Regions from separate parts of the Shouchella phoenicis genome, predicted to be linked through region 1. Evidence: riboswitches for the same ligand, from Rfam matches in the RefSeq annotation. Region 1 holds a riboswitch; each other region holds the start of a gene.

The links. Region 1 has a riboswitch for thiamine pyrophosphate ahead of tenA (thiaminase II). Riboswitches for the same ligand answer to the same signal wherever they lie in the genome.
Region 2: it holds a riboswitch for thiamine pyrophosphate, as region 1 does, so the genes downstream of both, thiE (thiamine phosphate synthase) here and tenA (thiaminase II) in region 1, are expected to answer to the same signal.
Region 3: it holds a riboswitch for thiamine pyrophosphate, as region 1 does, so the genes downstream of both, ABC361_RS08875 (ECF transporter S component) here and tenA (thiaminase II) in region 1, are expected to answer to the same signal.
Region 4: it holds a riboswitch for thiamine pyrophosphate, as region 1 does, so the genes downstream of both, ABC361_RS09325 (3-oxoacyl-ACP reductase) here and tenA (thiaminase II) in region 1, are expected to answer to the same signal.

What each region holds. Positions count from the first base shown of each region.
Region 1 covers NZ_JBDFMQ010000001.1:3,059,724-3,061,924, forward strand. Annotated here, with positions in the region: gene ABC361_RS16425 (alpha/beta fold hydrolase) at 1-35, opposite strand, end outside; yybP-ykoY riboswitch at 171-339, shown strand; gene ABC361_RS16430 (TerC family protein) at 383-1,195, shown strand; TPP riboswitch at 1,282-1,381, shown strand; gene tenA (thiaminase II) at 1,440-2,126, shown strand; gene ABC361_RS16440 (hypothetical protein) at 2,123-2,201, shown strand, end outside.
Region 2 covers NZ_JBDFMQ010000001.1:1,500,992-1,503,192, forward strand. Annotated here, with positions in the region: gene aspA (aspartate ammonia-lyase) at 1-890, shown strand, start outside; TPP riboswitch at 925-1,035, shown strand; gene thiE (thiamine phosphate synthase) at 1,104-1,733, shown strand; gene thiS (sulfur carrier protein ThiS) at 1,730-1,927, shown strand; gene ABC361_RS08220 (thiazole synthase) at 1,931-2,201, shown strand, end outside.
Region 3 covers NZ_JBDFMQ010000001.1:1,617,333-1,619,533, forward strand. Annotated here, with positions in the region: partial or broken gene ABC361_RS08865 (branched-chain amino acid aminotransferase) at 1-315, shown strand, start outside; gene ABC361_RS08870 (HAD family hydrolase) at 337-1,140, shown strand; TPP riboswitch at 1,176-1,273, shown strand; gene ABC361_RS08875 (ECF transporter S component) at 1,375-1,953, shown strand; gene ABC361_RS08880 (ABC transporter ATP-binding protein) at 1,950-2,201, shown strand, end outside.
Region 4 covers NZ_JBDFMQ010000001.1:1,717,601-1,719,801, reverse strand. Annotated here, with positions in the region: gene ABC361_RS09330 (LLM class flavin-dependent oxidoreductase) at 1-490, opposite strand, end outside; gene ABC361_RS09325 (3-oxoacyl-ACP reductase) at 510-1,262, opposite strand; TPP riboswitch at 1,418-1,532, opposite strand; gene ABC361_RS09320 (GNAT family N-acetyltransferase) at 1,669-2,157, shown strand; gene ABC361_RS09315 (ABC-F family ATP-binding cassette domain-containing protein) at 2,197-2,201, opposite strand, start outside.

The DNA.
Region 1 (2,201 bases):
CCATTTGCTTCAATCATACGATGTTCAAGTCGCACCTTACACCACATCCTTTTCGTCATTATTCATCTCTACCCGAATTAGAAACGCATTATGCTCGCCCGTTTCATTATTTTGAAATTTTTCTTGACGGATCTTTCGTCTTCACATATACTATTTTTAACAATCACATACATTCCTTCAAAGGGGAGTAGCTGCAAGTTTCTATAACTTGAACCAAAGTCGTCATTACGTGGAGAAATTCCACCGGCTTTGTTTGGCATGATATACATAATGTCTAGCAAGACCTTTGCCTCGTTCGTACAAGGCAGGGGTCTTTTTGTATTCATAAAAAACCTGTTTTTGTCGAACCTAAGGGGTGCAAACAAAGAGAGGCGTGTTGACTATGGATGCAGCTTTATTGTTAGAGTATAGCTGGGTATTACTTGTTCTTATTGCTTTAGAAGGGATTCTTGCTGCAGATAATGCACTCGTTTTAGCTATTATGGTGAAACACTTGCCCGATGAACAACGTAAACGAGCGTTGTTTTACGGCTTAGCTGGTGCATTCGTTTTCCGATTAGCTTCGTTATTTGTCATTTCGTTCTTAGTAGATGTTTGGCAAGTTCAAGCACTTGGTGCCGCATACTTATTATTTATTGCCTTAAATCATTTGTTCCGAAAACATATTGTCAAAAAACAGGAGCAAGCCGCTGGGATAACCAAAGTGAAAAAAGGCAGTGGGTTCTGGACAACGGTATTTAAAGTTGAAATTGCTGACATTGCATTCGCAGTTGATTCAATCTTAGCTGCTGTCGCGCTTGCAACTGCACTAACACCTACAGGACTTGGAACCGTTGGAAGCATGGATGTCGGACAGTTTGTCGTTGTTTTCTTAGGCGGATTTATCGGTCTTCTAATCATGCGTTTCGCTGCTTCAAAATTTGTTGTGCTTTTACAAAAACGACCTGGACTCGAAACAGCTGCTTTCATTATCGTCGGCTGGGTAGGCGTAAAGCTCGCTGTGCAAGTTCTGGCTCATGATGCAATAGGTGTCATTCCGCATGAATTTCCACACTCAACAGGTTGGAAACTATTCTTCTACAGTGTACTTGTCTTAATTGTGCTTGGCGGATGGTTCTTATCTAAAAAACCAAGCGAGGGAGAAGAAACGAAAACGGAAATCGAAAAACGAGCAGAAAAACAAGTCGAAGGTTAACCAATACGTTTGAAGCATGGTTTAAGCGCCATGCTTTTTTTACGTAAAAAGAATTGAATAATCTGTCAATGTATGGTTCACTAATAAAGAACCACTAGGGGCGTCTTATGACTGAGAAAAGCTTAGCTTTGACCCTTTGAACCTGATCTGGTTAATACCAGCGTAGGGAAGTGGAGCTGCAGCGCTATTTGCTGACACTCCTTTAGGGTCCTCCCTTTGTGAACAAAAAAGGAGGTCATTTTTTATGCGTTTTAGTAACGAGTTAAGACAGAAAGCAAACCCCGTATTTGAAGCAATTCTTCAGCATCCATTTGTTCAAGGCATCGGGAAAGGTACGTTAGAGCCTGAAGCTTTAATCCACTACGTCAAACAAGATTTTGAGTACTTAAACACGTTTATGCAAATTTATGGATTAGCGATTAACAAAAGCACATCAAGAGACGATATTGCCATGTTTAATGAGCAAATTTCGTTTATTCTCCACAGCGAAATTCACCCGCACAATAATTTTTGCCGAGTCGCAGGAGTCTCTTATGACGATTTGCACCACGAACCATTAGCACCAACTGCCCATCATTACACAAGGCATATGCTTGATGTTGCTCAAAAAGGATCGTTGGCAGATGTTCTAGCTGTGTTACTTCCTTGCCCATGGACTTATCAAGTGATTGGCGATTATTTATACGAAACCTTCCAACCTACAGAAGACCATCCGTTTTTCGAATGGATCTCTTTCTATCGTTCCGGTGGCGAGATGAGCGTTACAACCGTTTTTTGTAACCGCCTCGATGAACTCGCAAAGGATACGACAGCAGCTCAAAAACAGGACATGCTTGATCATTTTTTGAAAAGCTGTCAATTAGAATACGCCTTTTGGGAAATGGCGTACACGAAAGAATCATGGCCTGTGTCGCTTGAGGCTGTTACATGACGCACGTATGGTATGCAAGCTATGGATCGAACATGCTTGAAGAGCGTTTTCTTTGTTATATTCAAGGTGGGCGAC
Region 2 (2,201 bases), 1.6 Mb from region 1:
AGTTTGACGATGTGCTTAAGATGGGGCGTACGCACTTACAAGATGCAGTGCCGATTCGACTTGGACAAGAATTTGGTTCTTATCGAAAAGTGTTAGTCCGTGATTTAAAACGAATTAGCCGCTCTGCCAATCATTTACATGAAGTAAATATGGGTGCCACAGCTGTCGGGACAGGCTTAAACGCGAAACCGGAGTATATTGAAAAAGTAGCAACACATCTTGCGACGGTTACAAATCTTCCTTTTAAAACAGCTGAAGACCTTGTAGATGCTACGCAAAATACGGACGCTTATACAGAACTATCTAGTTCCCTAAAAATATTAGCCATTAATTTATCCAAAATAGCCAATGACTTACGTTTAATGAGTTCGGGACCGCGTACTGGCCTAAATGAAATCAACTTACCTGCACGACAGCCTGGATCTTCCATTATGCCAGGAAAAGTAAATCCAGTCATGTGCGAAGTGATTAATCAGCTCTCTTTCCAAGTAATTGGAAATGATCATACCATTAGCTTAGCGTCTGAAGCAGGACAGCTTGAGTTAAATGTGATGGAACCTGTGCTTGTGTTTAATCTACTACAATCTTTAACCGTTCTTGAAAATGGTATGCGCGTATTCCGTGAATATGCGATTGCTGGTATTACTGCTAATATCGAGCGCTGTCGAGAGCTTGTTGAAAATAGTGTAGGTATTGTCACGGCAATTAACCCTCATGTCGGTTATGAAGTGGCCACTCGCATTGCCAAAGAAGCGTTAGAAACGGAGCGACCTGTGCGGGAAATTTGTTTGGAGCGTGGCATTTTGTCCGAAGAAGAGTTAAACGAAATTCTTGATCCAAAAGAAATGACCAAACCGGGTATAGCAGGATCGCGTTTCTTACCACTTTAAAAATAGAACCACATATGTCATACTAAAAGAAAATAGCAAAGACTAGGGGTGCCCGATGAAGTTGGGCTGAGAAAAAGAACGGATTTCTTTTACTCTTTAACCTGATCTGGTTTATACCAGCGGAGGGAAGTCGGCATACGTATCATATCATTGAGCGTGTAAACCGTAACCCCTTTGGTTACGGTTTTTTTGCGTGAAGGAGTGTAAACAAAGATGAAAAATTTTCAACTTTATGTCATAACAGGAGAAGCGTTTCATGAAGGCAGAGAGCTTCTCCATGTAATGGAAGAAGCGATTAAAGGTGGAGCAGACTTTATTCAGCTAAGAGATAAAACAAGCAGTCGGAAAGAAGTTTTTGAAAAAGCAAAGCGTTTAAATGATCTCTGTAAAGCGTATAACGTGCCGTTTATTGTGAATGACTACATTGATATTGCCATGGCAGTTGATGCAGACGGGGTTCACGTAGGACAAGATGACATGCCATTGGCTGAAGTCCGTAAACTTGTCGGTAAAGATAAAATCATTGGTGTATCAACGCATAAATTAGACGAAGCCCTTGAAGCGGAAAAAGGTGGGGCAGACTATATCGGTGTCGGCCCTATATTTCCAACAAACAGTAAAGAAGACGTGGTTGACCCAGTTACCACCTCGTATATAAAAGAAATTAAAGCGCATGTCTCGATTCCATTTGTTGCGATCGGTGGCATCAAAACTCATAATGTCCGTGAAGTCATTGAAGCAGGAGCAGACGCGGTATGTGTCATCACGGAAGTGGTCGCTGCTAAAGATGTGCAAGCAGCGGCAGAGACAATGACGAAGGCGATAAACGAGGCGAAAGCATGAACCTTTTAATAAATGGTGAGCGGCGAACTGTAAAAAGTGAAACCATTGAACAATTGATTGCGGAACTAGAATTAAATGGACATCTCCTCGTCGTCGAAATGGCTGGTGACATCATTTCACGTGAAAAATGGAGCGATACACCCTTATCTGAAAATAAGTCAATTGAACTTGTTCACTTTGTTGGAGGTGGTTGAGGTATGAATAAAAAGCCTTTATGCATAAACGGAAAAACATTACAGTCACGCTTCTTTTTAGGGACTGGTCGCTACCCAAATCCTTTTGTTCAAAATGAAGCGATTAAAGCATCTGGTGCTGAAGTATTAACATTTGCCTTGCGGCGAGTGAACTTGGAAGCGCCAGCCGAAGATGCGATTTTACAACATCTAAACGGGGAAGCTTTTCAGTATTTGCCGAATACATCGGGTGCTTCCACAGCGGAAGAAGCCATTCGCATTGCCCGTTTAGCAA
Region 3 (2,201 bases), 1.4 Mb from region 1:
ATTCTGCCAGGGGTTACACGGGATAGCGTAATTCAAGTGCTTAAAGAATGGGGAATTCCGGTTCAAGAAAAGAAGCTGTCGATTGAAGAGATTTATCAAGCATCTCGAGACGGCATCTTGGAAGAAGCGTTTGGAACAGGGACAGCTGCGGTCATTTCACCAGTTGGACAATTGGAATGGAATGATGAAACAATCGTTATTAATGAAAATAATACAGGCCCGTTAGCACAACGACTTTACGATTATTTAACGAAGTTGTATGTGGGAGAAGAAGAAGATCGTCTGGGCTGGATAGTGAAGGTTGATCACGAATAATCGTTAATAGCGGAGGAATGAATGATAAAAGCAGTATTCTTTGATTTAGATGATACGTTACTTTGGGACAAAAAAAGCATTGCGCTTGCATTTCGGCAGACGTGTCTCCATGCATCTATTGAAAAAAACGTAGACCCAAATCAGTTAGAAGTGTTCGTTCGCCAGGCAGCAAGAACGCTGTATGAAGGGTATGACATATACCCATTTACAGTGAATATTGGCATCAATCCTTTTGAAGGGTTATGGGGAGAATTTCGTGACGAAGGAAGAGAATTTGCAGCATTAAGAGAAGTTGCGCCACATTACCAAAGAGAAGCGTGGTACGAAGGTTTACAAAAGCTTGGTGTATATGATGAGGCTTTTGCGTTGGAACTTGCACATCTCTTTCCGATTGAAAGGCGAAAACATCCAGTTGTTTATGATGATACTTTTTCGACTTTAAATGCGTTAAAAGACAACGTACAGCTTGTTTTAATTACAAATGGCTCACCAGATTTACAAAATACAAAATTAGAACTGACGCCAGAGCTTGTTCCATACTTTGATCACATTCTAATTTCCGGTGCTTTCGGGCAAGGGAAACCAAAGGTACGTATGTTTGAAGAAGCCCTCTCTCGTTTGGAGATTGCTCCTAATGAAACGCTAATGGTCGGGGATAATCTACATACGGATATATTGGGTGCAAACGCAAGCGACATACCATCTGTTTGGTTAAACCGAGACCGAGTGCTGAACAATACTGATAGTAAGCCGACTTTTGAAATTCATTCACTACAAGATTTATTAGAATTAGAAAATTTGAAACAGTCGCTTGCGAATCAATAGAGAGTATGATCTAATTAGTTTGTAGAATAAAATTTAATAGCCACTAGGGGTGCAAAAAGCTGAGAGAGGACTTGTCCTTAACCCTTTACCTGATCTAGATAATGCTAGCGAAGGGAAGTGCGATATGTAAGTTGTAGGTTTGTGTTACACACAACCGGTTTATTTACATACGTCGTTCCATCGTTTAGATGGAGCGTTTTTTTGTTTTCTTGGTGGTGGACTGGAGAAAAAATGATGAAAAGAAAAAAGTTAACGTTGGTGGACATTCTAATTACGGTCATGATTGCAACTGTATTTGCTGTTGTGTATCGCTTATGGAGTCCTATTAGTGATTTAGTTGGTGTCTTTGGTTTGCAGCTTGAACAACTTATTTATGGAATGTGGTTTATTGCAGGAACGCTTGCTGCATTGATCATCCGAAAACCGTTTATTGCACTTATTGCGGAAACTGCAGCCGCATCAGGAGAATTCATTGCAGGTTCTCCCTACGGAGGTATTTTACTTATATATGGAATTGCCCAAGGAATTGGAATGGAGTTTGCATTCGCTCTATTCAGATATAAAGTATTTACAATTTGGACGGCAATGTTAGGTGGTGTATTTGCAAGTTTTGCATCTCTCGGTTTAGATTTTTTATATGCAAATATCGGTCAGCTATCTGCTTGGGTCTTATCGTTACGAATTATTTTCCGAACGGTTGGAGCGATTTTAATAACAGGCGTATTGGCGACAAAACTTGTGCAAGCTTTACAAAAAACAGGTGTGCTGAATGGCATTCAACCAAACGAACATAACGGAAAACCATACTCATGAGTCGACCATACAGCATTCAGTTAAGTAATTTAACCGTTCAAAGTAGGAGCACAAGCCGTACAATCTTAGAGCGTGTATCGTTGGCAGTAAAACCAGGGGAAAACGTGTTAATTCTAGGTCCGAGCGGAGCAGGGAAATCTACGCTGTTACAAGTAATTGCAGGTTTGAGTAATTCTTTAAATGAATTAGACATTGATGTGGAGCATCTACATCTTCCAGCATGTAGTTACGTCTTTCAAGATCCTGAT
Region 4 (2,201 bases), 1.3 Mb from region 1:
ATTTGTCCATCAACGCAGCAAATTCATCCGCTTTCTTGTAACGGTCTCCTCGAGCTGGTAACGCCTCCATACTGTGATTAAACGCTTCACCATCTGTCATTGAAGTAACAAGGTTCCAACCTACACGACCGTTAGAAATATGATCTAAACTTAGCAGTTGTCTTGATACTGTGAATGGATTTGCAAATGTGCTTGAAACCGTGGATACGAGCCCAACATAGTTCGTGACTTGAGAAATAGCCGTTAATTTCACAATCGGGTCAAACCAAAAAGCTGGCATATCTGTTGGCTCGGCTCCTCGAAACGCTTGATTGTCAGCAAAAAAGATCGCATCAAAACATCCTTTTTCCGCCAATCGTGCTAGAGTCTGATAGTAAGAGATATTCCCAATGTCCTCTATGTAAGAATCGGGCATAAGCCACGCTGCTTGATGATGTCCACAGCCATAAAGTAAGACACCGAGATGCATCTGGTTTTCGAACGTATGCATTCCCTTCCCCTCCATTGTTTTAGTTCATCGTGAGACCACCATCTACCGTAATCGTTTGTCCGGTTATTCCACTTGCGTTTTCTGAAGCTAGATAAGCGACCATATTCGCAACATCTTGAGTCGTTGTTACCTTCTTTAATGGTGTGGATTGCGCGATTAAATCAAACACCTCTTGCGATGTCACGGCGCTTGCATCAGTCGTTTTTAAAAGCCCTCCTGAAACGACATTTGCGTTAATTCCGTGTACACCTAATTCTGAGGCGAGATTGCGCGTAAAGCCGATCAACCCTGCCTTTGCCGTTGTATATTCATGGTAGGGGACGACAGGGTTTTGAAAAAGGTTCGTTCCAATACTAATAATTGAACCCTGTTTGCGTTCTAAAAATTGAGGAAGCACACTTTGAACAACATGAAACGCTGCCTTTAATGTGCCATCGACTTGTTTCTGATAATCGTCCCAAGAAAGGTTAATAAAAGACTTTTGTTGAGAAGGATCAAATTTAAAATCGACTAGCGCATTGTTTACCACTACATCAATCTGACCGAAATAATTGGTTGCTTGCGCCATCATGGTGTCTACTTCTTCTCGGTTTGTCACATTTGCTTGAATGGCGATACTTTGGTCTTGTCCAATCTCAGACACTAGTTTCTCTGCCGCTTCTTTGCTTTTATAGTAATTGACCACAACTTGATACCCTTGATTGGCTAACGTTTTTACAATTGTTGCACCTAAACCTCTGCTGCCACCTGTTACTAATACGGTTCTTGTCATTTTTTTCGCTCCTATCCTTTTCGTTTTATACACATCTCAACCGCTCAACACTACCAATCTTTACATTTGCCTCACCTTTTTTTCTCACTAATAGAATCAAGACTAAACAAAAAAGTGCCGAGTCTGTTTTAGCCCCGGCACAATGAATGAAAGAAGACGATTCATCATAACTTTCCCACGCTGGTATTGCCCAGATCAGGTCCAAAGAGTCAAAAAGTCTCATCGCGCTTTCCTCTCAGCCCAGCTCATTGGGCTCCCCTAGTTAGTCATATATTGTTTTCAAATTCATTATATTTTTAATAATCCCTTACGTCAATTTTCGACTGCTCTTGTTTTCCTATTTTCTTTTTTCAACTCGACCGTTATAATGAGTAAAAAAACAGAATAACGAGGTGTTTCTGACAACATGATACGAAAAGCAACGAAAGAAGACTTACAAGAGATTCTTACCATTTACAACCATGCGATTCTACATACAACCTCCGTTTATTCGTACGAGCCTCATACACTCGAGATGCGTGAAACGTGGTATAACCAAAAGATCGAAGACAAGTTTCCTATTCTCGTTTTTGAAGAAGACAATCACGTCATTGGGTTCGCGACATATGGTTCGTTCCGAGCGTGGCCTGCTTATCAATACAGTATTGAACATTCCATTTATGTAGATCCCAATCAACGAAAAAAAGGAATTGCTACTCAACTGCTAACCGAAATGATTGCGTTAGCCAAACAAGATGGCTATAAAACGATGATCGCAGGGATTGATGCCACGAACGAACAGAGCATCGGATTGCATAAAAAATTTGGCTTTACACACAATGGAACGATTGAAAAAGTTGGCTATAAGTTTGATCGCTGGCTTGACTTAGCGTTTTACCAACTCATTTTCGAGTAAAAGAAAAGCTAAGACCTCAGCCGGTCTTAGCTTTATTCTTTATA